3 regions of the Anaerobacillus sp. QJM3NY_32 genome follow, and region 1 is predicted to be linked to each of the others. Evidence: a T-box and tRNA genes for the amino acid it is inferred to sense, from the RefSeq annotation. Region 1 holds a T-box; the other regions hold tRNA genes.
The links. The T-box of region 1 lies ahead of tyrS (tyrosine--tRNA ligase). A T-box ahead of a tRNA ligase gene usually reads a tRNA of that ligase, here a tRNA-Tyr.

Region 1 (5,062 bases):
CGTCGTCTTGGTATTTCTCTAAGTGGAACAGGTAAAGAATTGGAAAAGCGCCCTTACGCTCCAGGTCAACACGGACCTAACCAGCGTAGAAAGCTTTCTGAATATGGTCTTCAACTTCAAGAGAAGCAAAAGCTTCGTCACATGTACGGCATGACTGAGCGTCAATTCCGACGTCTTTTCGATGATGCTGGCAAAATGAAAGGTGTTCATGGTGAAAACTTCATGATTCTTCTTGAAGCTCGTCTTGATAACCTTGTTTATCGTCTAGGTCTAGCTCGCACTCGCCGTCAGGCTCGTCAGCTAGTTAACCACGGCCACATCACAGTTGATGGCAAACGCGTTGACATTCCTTCTTATCGTGTAGCGACTGGTCAAGTGATCAGCGTTCGTGAGAAGTCTAACAACCTTGACATCATCAAAGAAGCTATCGAAGTAAACAATTTCGTTCCAGAATACCTTACTTTCGATGCAGATAAGCTTGAAGGTACGTTCTCTCGTCTTCCTGAGCGTTCTGAACTTCCTGCTGAAATCACTGAAGCTCTTATCGTTGAGTACTACTCTCGTTAAGCTGTTTCAAAAACCCCGGAACTTATTCCGGGGTTTTTTATGTCCAAATTTACTTAGTACAAAAAATATAAAAAAAAGAGGAAGATCCTCCTCTTTTCAATGGGAGGGTCTTCCTCTTAATGATTGGCTGTTCATAACCGCTGGTGATTTTTTACTCATTTACTCTCTGTGATAACCAACCGTTATTGGGAATCACCAGTATTAGTTAAAATAGCTAAATGATTAATACGTAAGAAGGAAATATTTCTTCTTCCCTCTACGAATAATCACGTATTGATTTTCGATTTGGTCGCTTTCTGAAATAACTTTATCCATTTCCTGACACCGTTCACCGTTGATATACACCGCTCCATTTTTAACATCTTCTCTTGCCTGGCGCTTAGATGAAGAAATACCAGCTTCTACAAGAAGATCGATAAGTCCCTTTTCATTATCTTCTACATGGAAAGAAGGAACATCCTTAAATCCTAAACGGATTTCATCAGCTGTTAGCTGTTTAATGTCACCACTGAACAGCGCTTCCGAGATGTTGATTGCCTGCTGAAGCTTTTCTTCTCCGTGAACAAGCTTTGTCACTTCTTCAGCAAGAGTACGATGAGCTTCTCTCTTTTCCGGTGCTTCGATATGTTTTGATTCAATCTCTTTAATTTCTTCAATACTTAAAAATGTAAAGTAATGAAGAAATTTCACAACATCACGATCATCTGTGTTAATCCAGAACTGATAGAATTCGTAAGGAGAGGTTTTATCGGCATCAAGCCAAATCGCTCCACCTTCAGATTTACCGAACTTAGAACCATCACTCTTCGTAACAAGTGGGAATGTTGCTCCATAGGCTTTTGAAGACTCTTCGCTGCCTTCTTCTTTACGAATCAGTTCAAGACCTGCTGTAATGTTCCCCCATTGGTCACTTCCTCCAATTTGAAGACGACAGTTTTCTTTCCGGTAAAGCTGAAGAAAATCATATGATTGAAGAATCATATACGTAAATTCTGTAAAAGAAATTCCCGCTTCAAGACGTGAAGTAACAGAATCTTTCGCAAGCATATAGTTCAAACCAAAGTTCTTTCCAACATCACGCAGGAATGGAATAACATTTAGCTCCCCAATCCAGTCGTAGTTGTTTACAGCTTTTGCAGAGTTCGCATCTGTTCCAAAATCCAAAAAGCGAGCAAGCTGTCCCTGTAACTTATTCGTCCAATCTTTTACAATGTCTTCTGAATTCAACGTACGTTCATTTGAACGGCCACTAGGGTCACCAATCAGCCCAGTAGCTCCACCAACAAGCGCAATCGGCGTGTGGCCAGCTAACTGAAATCTACGTAGGGCTAGAATAGGCAAAAGATGCCCAATATGAAGGCTATCAGCTGTAGGATCAAAGCCAGAATAAAGAGCAATGCGGTTTTCTGAAAGTTCCTTTTCAAGGCCCTCTCTATCTGTAACTTGATTTAAAAGTCCTCTTGCTTCTAATTCTTCTAATATGTGCATGTAATCGACTTCCTTTCGTTAATAATATCTTTTGGCAAACCACTAAAATAATCCAAATGGGCAAAAAAACAAAAAAAACCCGCCCCAGAAAAGGGACGAGTTTCATCGCGGTACCACCCTTGTTGAAGAAAGTAACCTTTCTCCCACTCAGTCAGAATAACGGTCTGAACCGTCTAATGCTACACAGACACTGTCTTTCCCATTAGATGCTCATGGAGGTAATTCACATTTTCCTTTATGCTGATTCTCACCGCACATCAGCTCTCTGAAAAAGGGAGAAAAATGCTACTTCGTCCAATCAAGGCATGTCGTTCATTAAAAAACACTAATTAAATTAATATCACAAAGGTAAAATCATGTCAATTCTAAGCCTACAGAAATCCCTACCAGTTTATACAAATCTCGACGACATATGCTATAATAAACAGGATTAATTTGAGGGGGTATAGGAATGCGAGAGCTTTTTTCTTCTATCAGGCAGAAGTGGAACGCGTTCATTGATAGATTACAAGAATATAACATCTTAACCGGGTCCAGGATCGCCTACAAAGTGACTTGGAATTTATTTCTTATTTTTATCGTGCTAGGTCTAATGGGCACTATTTTCGCCGGTGGTGTTGGTGCAGGATATTTCGCATCACTTGTTAAAGATGAACCGATTCGCTCTTACGATGAGATGAAGAGAGACGTTTATAACTATGAAGAAACCAGTGAGGTATATTTTGCAGGTGATGTTCTTCTTGGTAACTTTCGTTCTGATATTGAGCGAAAAGAGGTTGAGTTAAAAAACGTTTCTCCTCTTCTACAAAAAGCAGTTATTTCCACAGAAGATGAATATTTCTTCGATCACGATGGTATTGTTCCAAAAGCAATTGGACGTGCCGTTCTTCAAGAAGTCACCAATTCAGATGATCGAAGCGGTGGTAGTACATTAACACAACAGTTAGTTAAGAACCAGATTCTAACAAGAGAAGTTTCTTTCGAACGAAAAGCAAAAGAAATGCTACTCGCTCTTCGACTCGAAAATTTCTTTAATAAAGAAGAAATTCTAGAAGCATACCTTAATATCGTTCCTTATGGACGAAATGCTTCCGGTAATAATATTGCGGGCGTACAAGCAGCCTCACAGGGCATATTTGGTGTAAATGCTAGTGATTTAAATTTGCCTCAAGCTGCATTCATTGCAGGTATTCCCAAAAACCCTTATACATACACCCCTTTTACAAATTCGGGTGAGGTAAAGAAGGATCTTTCAGCTGGAATCGATCGGATGGAATTTGTTCTATATCGTATGTATGAAGAAGAAACAATCACTGAAGAAGAGTATAACAAAGCGCTAGAATACGATATTGAAAAAAATCTAGCTGAGTCTTCGCCTTCGCCAGTAGAAAAATACCCTTACCTTACATTTGAGATTGAAGATCGTGCGAAGCGAGTTCTTGCCGAGCAGATCGCGAATGAAGAAGGATATGACGGGAAGGAACTTTCGAAGAGTGTAGACTATTACAATCAAATCACTTATGATGCTAACGTTACTGGTAGATCTGCAACGGAAATAGCCAAGAAAATGGATTTGAAATGGGAAGAAGTTCAAGAAAATTCAGATGTATTCCTTGAATTTATGAGTAATGCAGAGAAAGAGCTTCGCAAAAATGGATATAAAATTTATACTACAATTGACAAAGATATTTATGAATCTATGAATGCTGCAAGAGATAAAGTGCTAGAAAACGGAAGCTATTTCCAAAGTGCTAAAACCCTCTCCGTGCAAAATCCTGAAACTGGAGAGCTTGAAAATAAAGAATTTCCTATGCAAGTAGGTAGTATCCTCATCGAAAATGAATCTGGAAAAATTCTTTCATTTGTTGGTGGAAGGGATTTCGCGCAAGAAGAACTTAACCATGCTACAGACGCCTATCGATCAAACGGTTCTACAATGAAACCATTGCTTGACTATGCCCCGGCAATGGAAATGGGAAAAGTTCAGCCTGGCTATATTGTGCCAGACTTACCAATTCAAGATGGATATAATCCTGGTAACTATTCATCAAACTACCATGGTCTTGTAACTGCACGTAAAGCGTTGGAAAGGTCTTATAACGTTCCAGCTGTTCGAGTCTATAATAAAATGAACCCAGTGGACGCAACCGACTATTTGGTGAAGATGGGCTTTAGTACAATGACTCTTGATGATCGAACCAATCCTTCAATGGCAATTGGTGCGCTACAACGGGGAGTAAGTGTCGAAGAGAATACCAACGCATTTGGCACGTTTGCTAATGGAGGAAAGTTTGTTGATGCTTATTTAATTGATAAAATAGTTGACCGCGATGGAAACACCATTTTCGAACAAAAACCAGAACCAGTGGATGTTTTCAGTCCTCAAACTGCCTATCTATCAATCGATATGATGCGTGATGTAGTTAACCAGGGTACTGCCCAAGACATTCCAGGGAAATTAAAATTCGCTTCTGATTGGGCAGGAAAAACAGGAACTGGACAAAATTATTATGATTCATGGTTTGTAGCAGTCAATCCTAATGTTTCACTAGGTGTATGGACTGGATATGACAAACAAATTAGCATGGATAGTCAATATGCCAACAGAAACAAAAACTTATGGGCACTATTTGCTAATGCCGCTTATGATAAAAAACCAGAAATAATGGATCCAAAAGAATCATTCAAAATGCCAACGGGTATTGTGCGACGTTCGTTCTGTGGTATATCTGGAAAGCTCGCTTCTGATCTCTGTCAAAAAGCCGGACTTGTCAAAACTGATCTATTCAACGCAAAGTATGTACCAACTGAAGTGGATGACAGTCTCACTCAAGGACGTTATGTCATCATGAATGGTAAGACCTATCAAGCACTTAGTTCCACTCCAGAAGAGTTTGTATCCAGCGGAGTCATGATTAAAGAGGATTACTTCTCAGGAGTTGATATTTCACAGCTTCTCCCTTCTGGATTTAGTGATTTAAATATCGTTTCAGAAGGAAAAACTGCT
Region 2 (5,062 bases), 1.4 Mb from region 1:
CACAGGTCTCTGCAAAGCCGTAAGGCGAAGTATAGGGGCTGACACCTGCCCGGTGCTGGAAGGTTAAGAGGAGGGGTTATCCCTTACGGGAGAAGCTCTGAATCGAAGCCCCAGTAAACGGCGGCCGTAACTATAACGGTCCTAAGGTAGCGAAATTCCTTGTCGGGTAAGTTCCGACCCGCACGAAAGGTGCAACGACTTGGATACTGTCTCAACGAGAGACCCGGTGAAATTATAGTACCTGTGAAGATGCAGGTTACCCGCGACAGGACGGAAAGACCCCATGGAGCTTTACTGTAGCCTGATATTGGATTTTGGTACAGCTTGTACAGGATAGGTAGGAGCCATAGAAGTCGGACCGCCAGGTTCGATGGAGGCGTCGGTGGGATACTACCCTGGCTGTACTGACATTCTAACCCAGCACCGTGATCCGGTGCGGAGACAGTGTCAGGTGGGCAGTTTGACTGGGGCGGTCGCCTCCTAAAGTGTAACGGAGGCGCCCAAAGGTTCCCTCAGAATGGTTGGAAATCATTCGCAGAGTGTAAAGGCACAAGGGAGCTTGACTGCGAGACCTACAAGTCGAGCAGGGACGAAAGTCGGGCTTAGTGATCCGGTGGTTCCGCATGGAAGGGCCATCGCTCAACGGATAAAAGCTACCCTGGGGATAACAGGCTTATCTCCCCCAAGAGTCCACATCGACGGGGAGGTTTGGCACCTCGATGTCGGCTCATCGCATCCTGGGGCTGAAGTAGGTCCCAAGGGTTGGGCTGTTCGCCCATTAAAGCGGTACGCGAGCTGGGTTCAGAACGTCGTGAGACAGTTCGGTCCCTATCCGTCGCGGGCGCAGGAAATTTGAGAGGAGCTGTCCTTAGTACGAGAGGACCGGGATGGACACACCGCTGGTGTACCAGTTGTTCCGCCAGGAGCATAGCTGGGTAGCTACGTGTGGAAGGGATAAGTGCTGAAAGCATCTAAGCATGAAGCCCCCCTCGAGATGAGATTTCCCACAGCATGAAGCTGGTAAGATCCCTTAGAGATGATGAGGTAGATAGGTTCGGGGTGGAAGCGTGGCAACACGTGGAGCTGACGAATACTAATCGATCGAGGGCTTAACCTAAAAACGAAAAGTAAAGCAGGCTTGGTCACTTTCGTAGACCATTGGAGCTCTTGAACGTAAGGCGCTTTTCGCCTGAAGTGAAAGAGTGAAATGGGCAAGAATGTAGCCTGCGGAACTAGACATTGTTATTGGAAAACGTTGTGCGTGCTATCTAGTTTTCAAGGAATGAAAATTTTTCTTGATCTTTATAAAGAAATATAGTAAGATATATCTTGTCCTTGGTTAAACACTTTCTAGTGGAACAACCTTTGATTAGTCTGGTAATGATGGCGAAGAGGCCACACCCGTTCCCATGCCGAACACGGAAGTTAAGCTCTTCAGCGCCGATGGTAGTTGGGGGATCTCCCCCTGCAAGAGTAGGACGTTGCCAGGCTGACCAATATTCCACAGTAGCTCAGTGGTAGAGCAATCGGCTGTTAACCGATCGGTCGTAGGTTCGAATCCTACCTGTGGAGCCATTATGCTTCCATAGCTCAGCAGGTAGAGCACTTCCATGGTAAGGAAGGGGTCATCGGTTCGAATCCGGTTGGAAGCTCCAGGACATGGCCCGTTGGTCAAGCGGTTAAGACACCGCCCTTTCACGGCGGTAACACGGGTTCGAATCCCGTACGGGTCACCAATTTAATTTATCTATACTCTGTGGAGGATTAGCTCAGCTGGGAGAGCATCTGCCTTACAAGCAGAGGGTCGGCGGTTCGAGCCCGTCATCCTCCACCATTTTTCTTAATAATTGCTTTACCTTCAGGAGTACTCAGTAGAGTGCACTCTTTTTTATTTGTTAATACTATATATTTGCCGGCCTAGCTCAATTGGTAGAGCAACTGATTTGTAATCAGTAGGTTGGGGGTTCAAGTCCTCTGGCCGGCACCATTTTTCCAGTGGAGGGGTAGCGAAGTGGCTAAACGCGGCGGACTGTAAATCCGCTCCCTCAGGGTTCGGCGGTTCGAATCCGTCCCCCTCCACCAGTAAGAGCCATTAGCTCAGTTGGTAGAGCATCTGACTTTTAATCAGAGGGTCGAAGGTTCGAGTCCTTCATGGCTCACCATATGCGGAAGTAGTTCAGTGGTAGAACATCACCTTGCCAAGGTGGGGGTCGCGGGTTCGAATCCCGTCTTCCGCTCCAAACTTTATATGCGGGTGTAGTTTAGTGGTAAAACCTCAGCCTTCCAAGCTGATGTCGTGGGTTCGATCCCCATCACCCGCTCCAAATGGGGCCTTAGCTCAGCTGGGAGAGCGCCTGCCTTGCACGCAGGAGGTCAGCGGTTCGATCCCGCTAGGCTCCACCATTTTCCTTAAACAATGTTTAGGGTTTTTTTTATGTCATAAAATCATTTTGAAGTAGGAAACTTTTCTATTTCTAATGCGCCTTGCAGATGATATATGATTCAGATCCTCCACGGCCAGGCTACTGTTCCTTATATTTATCCGTAAAGAACATCAATTTACGTAATTGTATGAATATTTATTCGTATTTTATGTCAGGTTGAGTCATTTACTGGAATATGGGTAGAATAGAGCTAGACTAGGATACGAGGAGGCTACATAATGAATAATAAACTTTCGATTATAGGAGTACCAATGGATCTTGGCCAAATGAGACGCGGGGTAGACATGGGTCCAAGTGCGATCAGATATGCTGGAATTGTAGAACGGTTATCAAATTTGAATTACGATATTGAAGATCTTGGGGATATTGAAATAGGAAGGCCAGAAAAGCGTCCAGAAGAACAGGATCATCAACTTAAAAATTTGAAAGAAGTTGCTGATGCTAGCGAAAAGCTTTCAAATGTTGTAAATGAAGTGATTAATCGAAAGCGCTTTCCACTAGTGTTTGGTGGAGATCATAGTATTGCTATTGGCACTCTTGCCGGTGTAGCACGTAATTATGAAAATTTAGGCGTTATTTGGTACGATGCGCATGGTGATTTAAATAACTCCGAAACGTCACCATCAGGAAATATTCATGGAATGCCACTTGCAGTTAGTCTTGGTATTGGTGATGAGTCTTTAACTAGCATTTCAGGATATTCACCTAAAATTAAACCAGAAAACATTGTGATTATCGGAGCTCGTTCTCTTGATGATGGTGAGCGTAAACTGATTAAAGAAAAAGGTATTAAAGTATATACGATGCATGAAGTTGACCGTATGGGTATGACGCAAGTAATGGAAGAGGCTATCGAGTATGTATCGAAAGACACTGATGGGGTGCATTTAAGTCTTGACCTTGATGGACTTGATCCGCACGATGCTCCTGGAGTAGGTACACCAGTACTTGGAGGAATTAGCTATCGTGAGAGTCATCTTGCGATGGAAATGCTTGCAGAATCAAACATTTTAACTTCTGCAGAATTCGTTGAAGTGAATCCTATTTTAGACGAGAAAAATAAAACGGCTACTGTTGCCGTCGCTTTAATGGGATCTTTATTTGGGGAAAAATTAAAATAAACACAAAGGCAGCGACTTTATCTTAAGATAAAGCCGCTGTTTTTTTATTTCGACATTGATCATATTCGTTTAATAGATAGTCCAGATAAGTGCTAATTTCAATTATTTCGGAAGAACTAAGTGGTTTGTTCCTTGCTAATAAATTCATTTTATTGCGGGAAGCCTCAATTTCTTGAAGGAGATGATCTTTCTCGCTTTTTATTTGAAAGCTTATTTTTCGATTCAACCTTTCCATGAGCCGAACCACCCTCTCAATAATTTATAGCTTTATACCCTATATATTAAAAAAATAAACTATTTTCACTAGAAAATTATGTATTTTCATTAAAAACAGTAATTCAAACGTGATAGAATAAGGAAAGATTAGAAAATGTTTTTTTAGAAAAAGTGAAACTTTGTTTTTCCTGATACGTAACTATAATAGCCGCAGGAATCAGCGGGGGTTGAAAAAATGGATGCAATCGTAAAAAGAATCGTGTTGAAAGTAAGAAAAGGGGACCATAATGCATTTGGGGAGTTAGTAGAGCTCTATAAAGATCGAGTCTTTGCTTTGACATACCGAATGCTTGGTAACAGGCAGGAAGCTGAGGATGTGGCTCAAGAGGCATTCATTCGTGCTTATACGAACATTGATCGCTATCAGATTGATCGAAAATTCTCTACTTGGTTATATCGTATAGCCACGAACTTATCGATTGATCGTATGCGAAAGAAAAAGCCGGATTATTACCTCGATGCTGAAATTTCGGGAACGGAAGGTCTGACAATGTATTCTCAAGTGTCGACTGATGAACCATTACCTGATGATGAAGTTGTATCGTTAGAGGCACAGGATGGGATACATCAGGCTATTCTAAGTTTGCCAGCTAAGTATCGAAGTGCTATAACTTTAAAGTATATTCAGGAGTTATCGCTAAAGGAAATCAGTGAAATTCTGGATTTACCAGTAGGAACGGTCAAAACCCGAATACATCGGGGTAGAGAAGCGCTTAGAAAGAAGCTTCGAGAGCAGTAAGAAAGGGGGAGAAGCTATGAAATGCCCTGCAGAAATAGTTGCAATTATGCATGATGTACTTGATGAAGAAGCTACAGATCAACAGCGTAAAGAGCTATTTGATCATTTAAAGACATGTCATGATTGCAAAGAGCATTATGAAGAACTGAAGAAAACGGAATCGTTTCTCCTCAGCTCACCTTCTATGAAGGCACCCGATGGTTTTACATCAAAGGTAATGCAACAGCTACCACAGGAGAAACGCACGGTCTGGATGAAACGATGGATGAAATCTCATCCATTCGTAACAGCGGCGATTTTATTCTTAGTATTAATGGCAGGATCTGTTTATTCATCATGGACGAGTGAGGATCAATTATCTGCGCTCTCTGGTAATTTAAGATTTGACCAGGAAACGAATACGGTTATTGTTCCTGAGGGTGAAGTCATTGAAGGAGATCTAACAGTAAAAAACCGTAATCTTGAAATTGAAGGACAGGTTA
Region 3 (5,062 bases), 690 kb from region 1:
GATTCGGGCACATTCGAGTAAAATCTTCGTTTCACTCGCCTTTCATTCCAATATGTGCTGATCTATCATAAGACGAGGTAGTTTCATTTCAAATGTAGACCCTCGCCCTTCTTCACTCTCAATTAATAACTCTCCTCCGTGTTGTTCTATAATCTTCAAACACACTGATAACCCAAGCCCAGTACCACTCTCTTTTGTTGTAAAAAATGGTTCCCCTAGTCGATCAATATCTTCTTTAGAAATACCGGCGCCATTGTCGGTAATCCTTACAGATATAAACATCTCTTGAACATCCATACTCACATGAAGATATTTCGATTTCTCCATTAGACTCATTGCTTCAATAGCGTTTTTCATGAGATTAATAAACACTTGCTTTATTTGATTAGGATCAGCAAAAACAACTGCTTCCTCATTCCCAAAATTCGTTTGTAATGTCACATCGTTCAATAGAGCATTAGACTCAATCAAGGTTGAGACCTGCTTTAATAAACCTTTCATTTCAACATTCGTAAATAATGTACTATGCGGCTTTGCTAGCGTTAGGAGTTCACTTAGCACTAATTCGATACGGGATATTTCTGAAAAGATTATTTCAAAATACGGCATAGTGGATTCCTTCTTCTCAAGCAGTTGAAGAAATCCTTTCACTGATGTTAGAGGATTCCGAACTTCATGAGCAATTCCAGCGGCAAGCTGTGCAGCTGATGCTAGCTTTTCAGATTTAACCGCAAGGGCTTCATTTGTTTTAAGTAACCGCTCTTCTGATTGCTTTCTAAAGGTTTTATCCTTAATCGTTCCTGTCATTCCTTCAAATCTTCCTTTAGAGCTATATTCATATTTAATAAAGACCTCACACCAGACGAACCCCCCGCCTTTTTTCTGAACCCTGAATTCAAATACGTTAGATTTTTCTGCGCCATCTTGGAATCGAGATAATTCTTTATGTATATTCAGCCGATCATCTGGATGTATATAAGATAAGCTGTATGTGCCTATTGATTCCTGAACGTCGTATCCAGTTAACTCACCCCACGCTTCATTCAACCAGATCCAACTACCATCTATTCCAGTTTGAAAAACAACTTCGTTTAAGCTGTTTATGACACTATTATAGTTTTCTGATAGTTTACGATATTTTTCCTCACTATCTTTTAATTTGGACAGAAGTATGACAGAGCGATCATAATAAGAAGAGAACCACCAAACAATTACCATAACTGAGATCGTAAAGAATATGTCCATTAACCAATTGATTTTAATTCCATTAACAGAATAAAGCCAATAATCCCATAATAAAATCGCTATTAAAAACGTTACAACAGATATAATTCTTCCTTTATATCGCTTCATTTCGTCACCATTTCCTAAGTGATTTATTAATTACTAGTTTATTGGAAATGGAGCGTATGTGCAAACACACATGTGCCATTAATAGGATAAAAAAACTCCTTGAATAAGTAATCTTATTCAAGGAGTTTTGGGTATGCGCCTTAGAGGATTCGAACCTCTGACCCACAGCTTAGAAGGCTGTTGCTCTATCCTACTGAGCTAAAGGCGCACGATATGAATGGTATTCCATCTCAACAAAAGTATACCATGATTAAAATCAGGTTGTGAAGTAGCTTTTAAAACTCTTCTACAATATGTAATGGAGCGGGTGATGGGGATCGAACCCACGACATCAGCTTGGAAGGCTGAGGTTTTACCACTAAACTACACCCGCAAAAATGGCTGGGCTAGCTGGATTCGAACCAACGCATGACGGAATCAAAATCCGTTGCCTTACCGCTTGGCTATAGCCCAATCATGGTGGAGGGGGACGGATTCGAACCGCCGAACCCTGAGGGAGCGGATTTACAGTCCGCCGCGTTTAGCCACTTCGCTACCCCTCCATGATGAAATTGTAATATGGTAGCGGCGGAGGGGATCGAACCCCCGACCTCACGGGTATGAACCGTACGCTCTAGCCAGCTGAGCTACACCGCCACTTAAATTATGTATGGTGCGCCCGAGAGAAGTCGAATCCCTAACCTTCTGATCCGTAGTCAGACGCTCTATCCAATTGAGCTACGGGCGCAAAAAATATATGGTGCGGGTGAAGGGACTTGAACCCCCACGTCGTAAGACACTAGATCCTAAGTCTAGCGCGTCTGCCAATTCCGCCACACCCGCATGTGCTGTGCATCAGCGACGTTTAATAATATACCATTGAATCATTTAAAATGTCAATCGTTATTCTAAAAAAATGTAGAAAGTTTCTTTTGCAAAGAGTGAAAGCGTTGACATGCTCTTCTCCCTCTCATACGATAAGTTGTAGAAAAGGAGCTGTTACATATGAGTTTATCACAGTCCATTACAGGCGCAAAAGAATTCGACAAGAAAGACCCTTTAGCCCATTTACGTGATAAGTTTTACTTAAATCCAAATACGCTATATTTGGATGGTAATTCACTTGGTCTTCTATCAAAGAATGCGGAAGCATCCCTTCTTCGATCTCTTGATGACTGGAAGCAACATGGAATTGATGGCTGGTCTGATGGAAAGCAGCCCTGGTTTTATATGGCAGAAAACATCGGTGAGATGACATCAACGCTAATCGGTTCACATGCTTCTGAAACAATTACTACCGGTTCAATTACAACTAACCTTCATCAGATGCTCGCTACTTTTTTTAAACCTTCAGGAAACAAAACAAAAATACTAGCCGATTCTTTAACATTTCCATCTGACATTTATGCTATTCAAAGTCAGCTTGAACTCCATGGGTTATCCCCAAAAACTAATCTAGTACAAGTTCCGAGCCGTGACGGAAGAACAATCCTGGAAGAAGATATCATTGAGGCCATCGATGAGACTATAGCCCTTATTCTCCTCCCTTCCGTACTTTACCGGAGCGGACAATTACTAAATATAGAAAAAATCACAAAAGCAGCCCATTCTAAAGGAGTAATCATTGGCTTTGACTTAGCTCATTCAATCGGAGCCATTCCACATAAACTTCACGACTGGAACGTTGACTTCGCGGTTTGGTGTACATACAAGTACTTAAATAGTGGCCCTGGTGGTGTTGGTGGACTTTTTGTGCACGAAAACCACCTTGGCAGACGACCCGGTCTTGCTGGATGGTTCAGTTCCAAGAAAGAAGTGCAATTCGATATGAGCCATACGCTTACTCATGCTGAAACCGCTGGCGCATTTCAAATAGGCACACCCCACATTTTTAGTATGGCTCCTTTAATAGGAGCTTTGGAATTGATGAACGAAGCTGGCATAGATGCGATTCGAGAAAAATCATTGTCTCTTACCAACTATTTAATGTGTCTTATTAAAGAAAATCTTGCTGAAGATGGTTTTACAATCACTAATCCATCAGAAGATGATCGACGGGGTGGGCATATTTGTCTCGAGCACGATGAAGCTGCTCGAATTTGCAAAGCGCTAAAACAAAAAGGCGTCATTCCAGATTTCCGCTCACCAAACGTCATTCGCCTTGCACCAATTGCTCTCTATTCATCATTTGAAGATGTTTATCATGTTGTCCAAATTCTAAAGAGTATTATGATTAAAAAAACGTATCAGCAGTTTTCTAACGAGCGAAATGTTATCGCTTAAGTGAGTATAATTTGGTTTTTCTCCATTCATACTATGTGAAATGAAGGAGGGAAACAGGATGACTCAGCTGAACGAACTTGAACTTCAAAACCTGCGTCACATGATCGGCGGACATGAAACACTCGCAAACAAACTTGATTCCTATGCCCAATCTTGTACTTGTCCGCAGCTTAAGCAAATGCTTCAAAAGGATGCACAAGACGCACGCAACACACAACAACAATTAATCGGCTTCTTAAGTTAAGGAGGGATTTTATGAATGAGAAAGACATGGTAAATGATTATTTATCCGTATTGAACAGCAGCTTAAGTAATTACGGGAGCGTCATTTCTCAAGCTGACAATCAACAACTTCGTCAGGCTCTTCAACAAATTAGAAATACTGATGAGCAGCGACAGTATAACCTTTATCAATACGCTAAACAAAAAGGGTATTATCAGCCAGCTGCCAAAGCCCAAACCAATGAAATTCAACAAGTTAAAAACCAACTAACAGCTCCGCAGCAACAACAGAATAATCAGCCTCCCCAGGTCCATTAATCCAGAGCCGGTGAAAACCGGCTCTGTGTCTTTATGCTCATTTTTTCATAATTTTGTAAATAGCGTTTCGGCCTCCCTTTATATGGATAATTAAATGAGTATTACCTATAAGGAGAGATTGATATGGACTATATTCTTAATGCAATAACTGAATTTTCCGCGTTCATCTGGGGTTATCCTATGATGATTTTACTCTTAGGCGGTGGATTATTTTTAACAATCCGCCTCGGCTTCTTTCAAATAATCTTTTTTCCCCACGCTTTAAAACATACCATCGGTAAAATTTTCAAAAAAGAAAAAGGTGATGGAACAATTTCTCCATTTCAAGCCTTTGCCTCCGCTCTCGCATCTACTGCAGGTGCTACAAACATTGTTGGGGTTCCTGTGGCAATCGCTTTTGGAGGACCTGGCGCTATTTTCTGGATGTGGATTGTCGCTATTATTGGAATGTCTACAAAATTCTCGGAAATTGTTCTTGGGATCAAATACCGAGAGGAAGACAAAAATGGCGTTTATGTTGGTGGCCCAATGTATTACATAAAAAAAGGCTTGGGATGGAAGTTCGCTTCATCTCTATTCGCTTTTGGACTGATGATTGAAATCATTCCAAGTGTCATGGTCCAAACCAACTCCATTTCAACACTCTCAGAAAGTTCTTTTGGATTACCGACTTGGGTAACAGGTGTCTTATTAATTATCCTTATATCAATTGTTGTATTCGGTGGAATACGTAGAATTGGTTCTGTAGCTGAGAAGATTGTTCCATTCATGGTACTTACATATATTGCAGGCGCTATCGGCGTTATGGTGATTAATATAGAAGAGTTTCCAGCTGTTATGAACCTTATTTTCGTACATGCTTTTCAACCGATCTCAGCAGCTGGAGGTTTTGCTGGAGCTGGTTTTG

Region 2: it has a tRNA-Tyr gene. The T-box ahead of tyrS (tyrosine--tRNA ligase) is inferred to sense a tRNA for this amino acid. The anticodon was not compared.
Region 3: it has a tRNA-Tyr gene. The T-box ahead of tyrS (tyrosine--tRNA ligase) is inferred to sense a tRNA for this amino acid. The anticodon was not compared.

What each region holds. Positions count from the first base shown of each region.
Region 1 covers NZ_CM149684.1:3,114,959-3,120,020, forward strand. The annotation lists gene rpsD (30S ribosomal protein S4) at 1-567, shown strand, start outside; gene tyrS (tyrosine--tRNA ligase) at 790-2,055, opposite strand; T-box leader at 2,144-2,366, opposite strand; gene AC0VYH_RS16345 (transglycosylase domain-containing protein) at 2,507-5,062, shown strand, end outside.
Region 2 covers NZ_CM149684.1:169,764-174,825, forward strand. The annotation lists rRNA gene AC0VYH_RS00940 (23S ribosomal RNA) at 1-1,117, shown strand, start outside; rRNA gene rrf (5S ribosomal RNA) at 1,374-1,490, shown strand; tRNA gene AC0VYH_RS00950 (tRNA-Asn) at 1,501-1,575, shown strand; tRNA gene AC0VYH_RS00955 (tRNA-Thr) at 1,580-1,655, shown strand; tRNA gene AC0VYH_RS00960 (tRNA-Glu) at 1,662-1,736, shown strand; tRNA gene AC0VYH_RS00965 (tRNA-Val) at 1,759-1,834, shown strand; tRNA gene AC0VYH_RS00970 (tRNA-Thr) at 1,912-1,987, shown strand; tRNA gene AC0VYH_RS00975 (tRNA-Tyr) at 1,998-2,082, shown strand; tRNA gene AC0VYH_RS00980 (tRNA-Lys) at 2,087-2,162, shown strand; tRNA gene AC0VYH_RS00985 (tRNA-Gly) at 2,166-2,240, shown strand; tRNA gene AC0VYH_RS00990 (tRNA-Gly) at 2,251-2,324, shown strand; tRNA gene AC0VYH_RS00995 (tRNA-Ala) at 2,328-2,403, shown strand; gene rocF (arginase) at 2,663-3,565, shown strand; gene AC0VYH_RS01005 (aspartyl-phosphate phosphatase Spo0E family protein) at 3,588-3,800, opposite strand; gene sigW (RNA polymerase sigma factor SigW) at 4,017-4,580, shown strand; gene AC0VYH_RS01015 (anti-sigma factor family protein) at 4,597-5,062, shown strand, end outside.
Region 3 covers NZ_CM149684.1:2,429,137-2,434,198, forward strand. The annotation lists gene AC0VYH_RS12705 (ATP-binding protein) at 43-1,353, opposite strand; tRNA gene AC0VYH_RS12710 (tRNA-Arg) at 1,488-1,561, opposite strand; tRNA gene AC0VYH_RS12715 (tRNA-Gly) at 1,653-1,726, opposite strand; tRNA gene AC0VYH_RS12720 (tRNA-Gln) at 1,732-1,806, opposite strand; tRNA gene AC0VYH_RS12725 (tRNA-Tyr) at 1,811-1,895, opposite strand; tRNA gene AC0VYH_RS12730 (tRNA-Met) at 1,913-1,989, opposite strand; tRNA gene AC0VYH_RS12735 (tRNA-Arg) at 2,004-2,080, opposite strand; tRNA gene AC0VYH_RS12740 (tRNA-Leu) at 2,091-2,175, opposite strand; gene kynU (kynureninase) at 2,338-3,615, shown strand; gene AC0VYH_RS12750 (hypothetical protein) at 3,674-3,859, shown strand; gene AC0VYH_RS12755 (spore coat protein) at 3,871-4,155, shown strand; gene AC0VYH_RS12760 (alanine/glycine:cation symporter family protein) at 4,279-5,062, shown strand, end outside.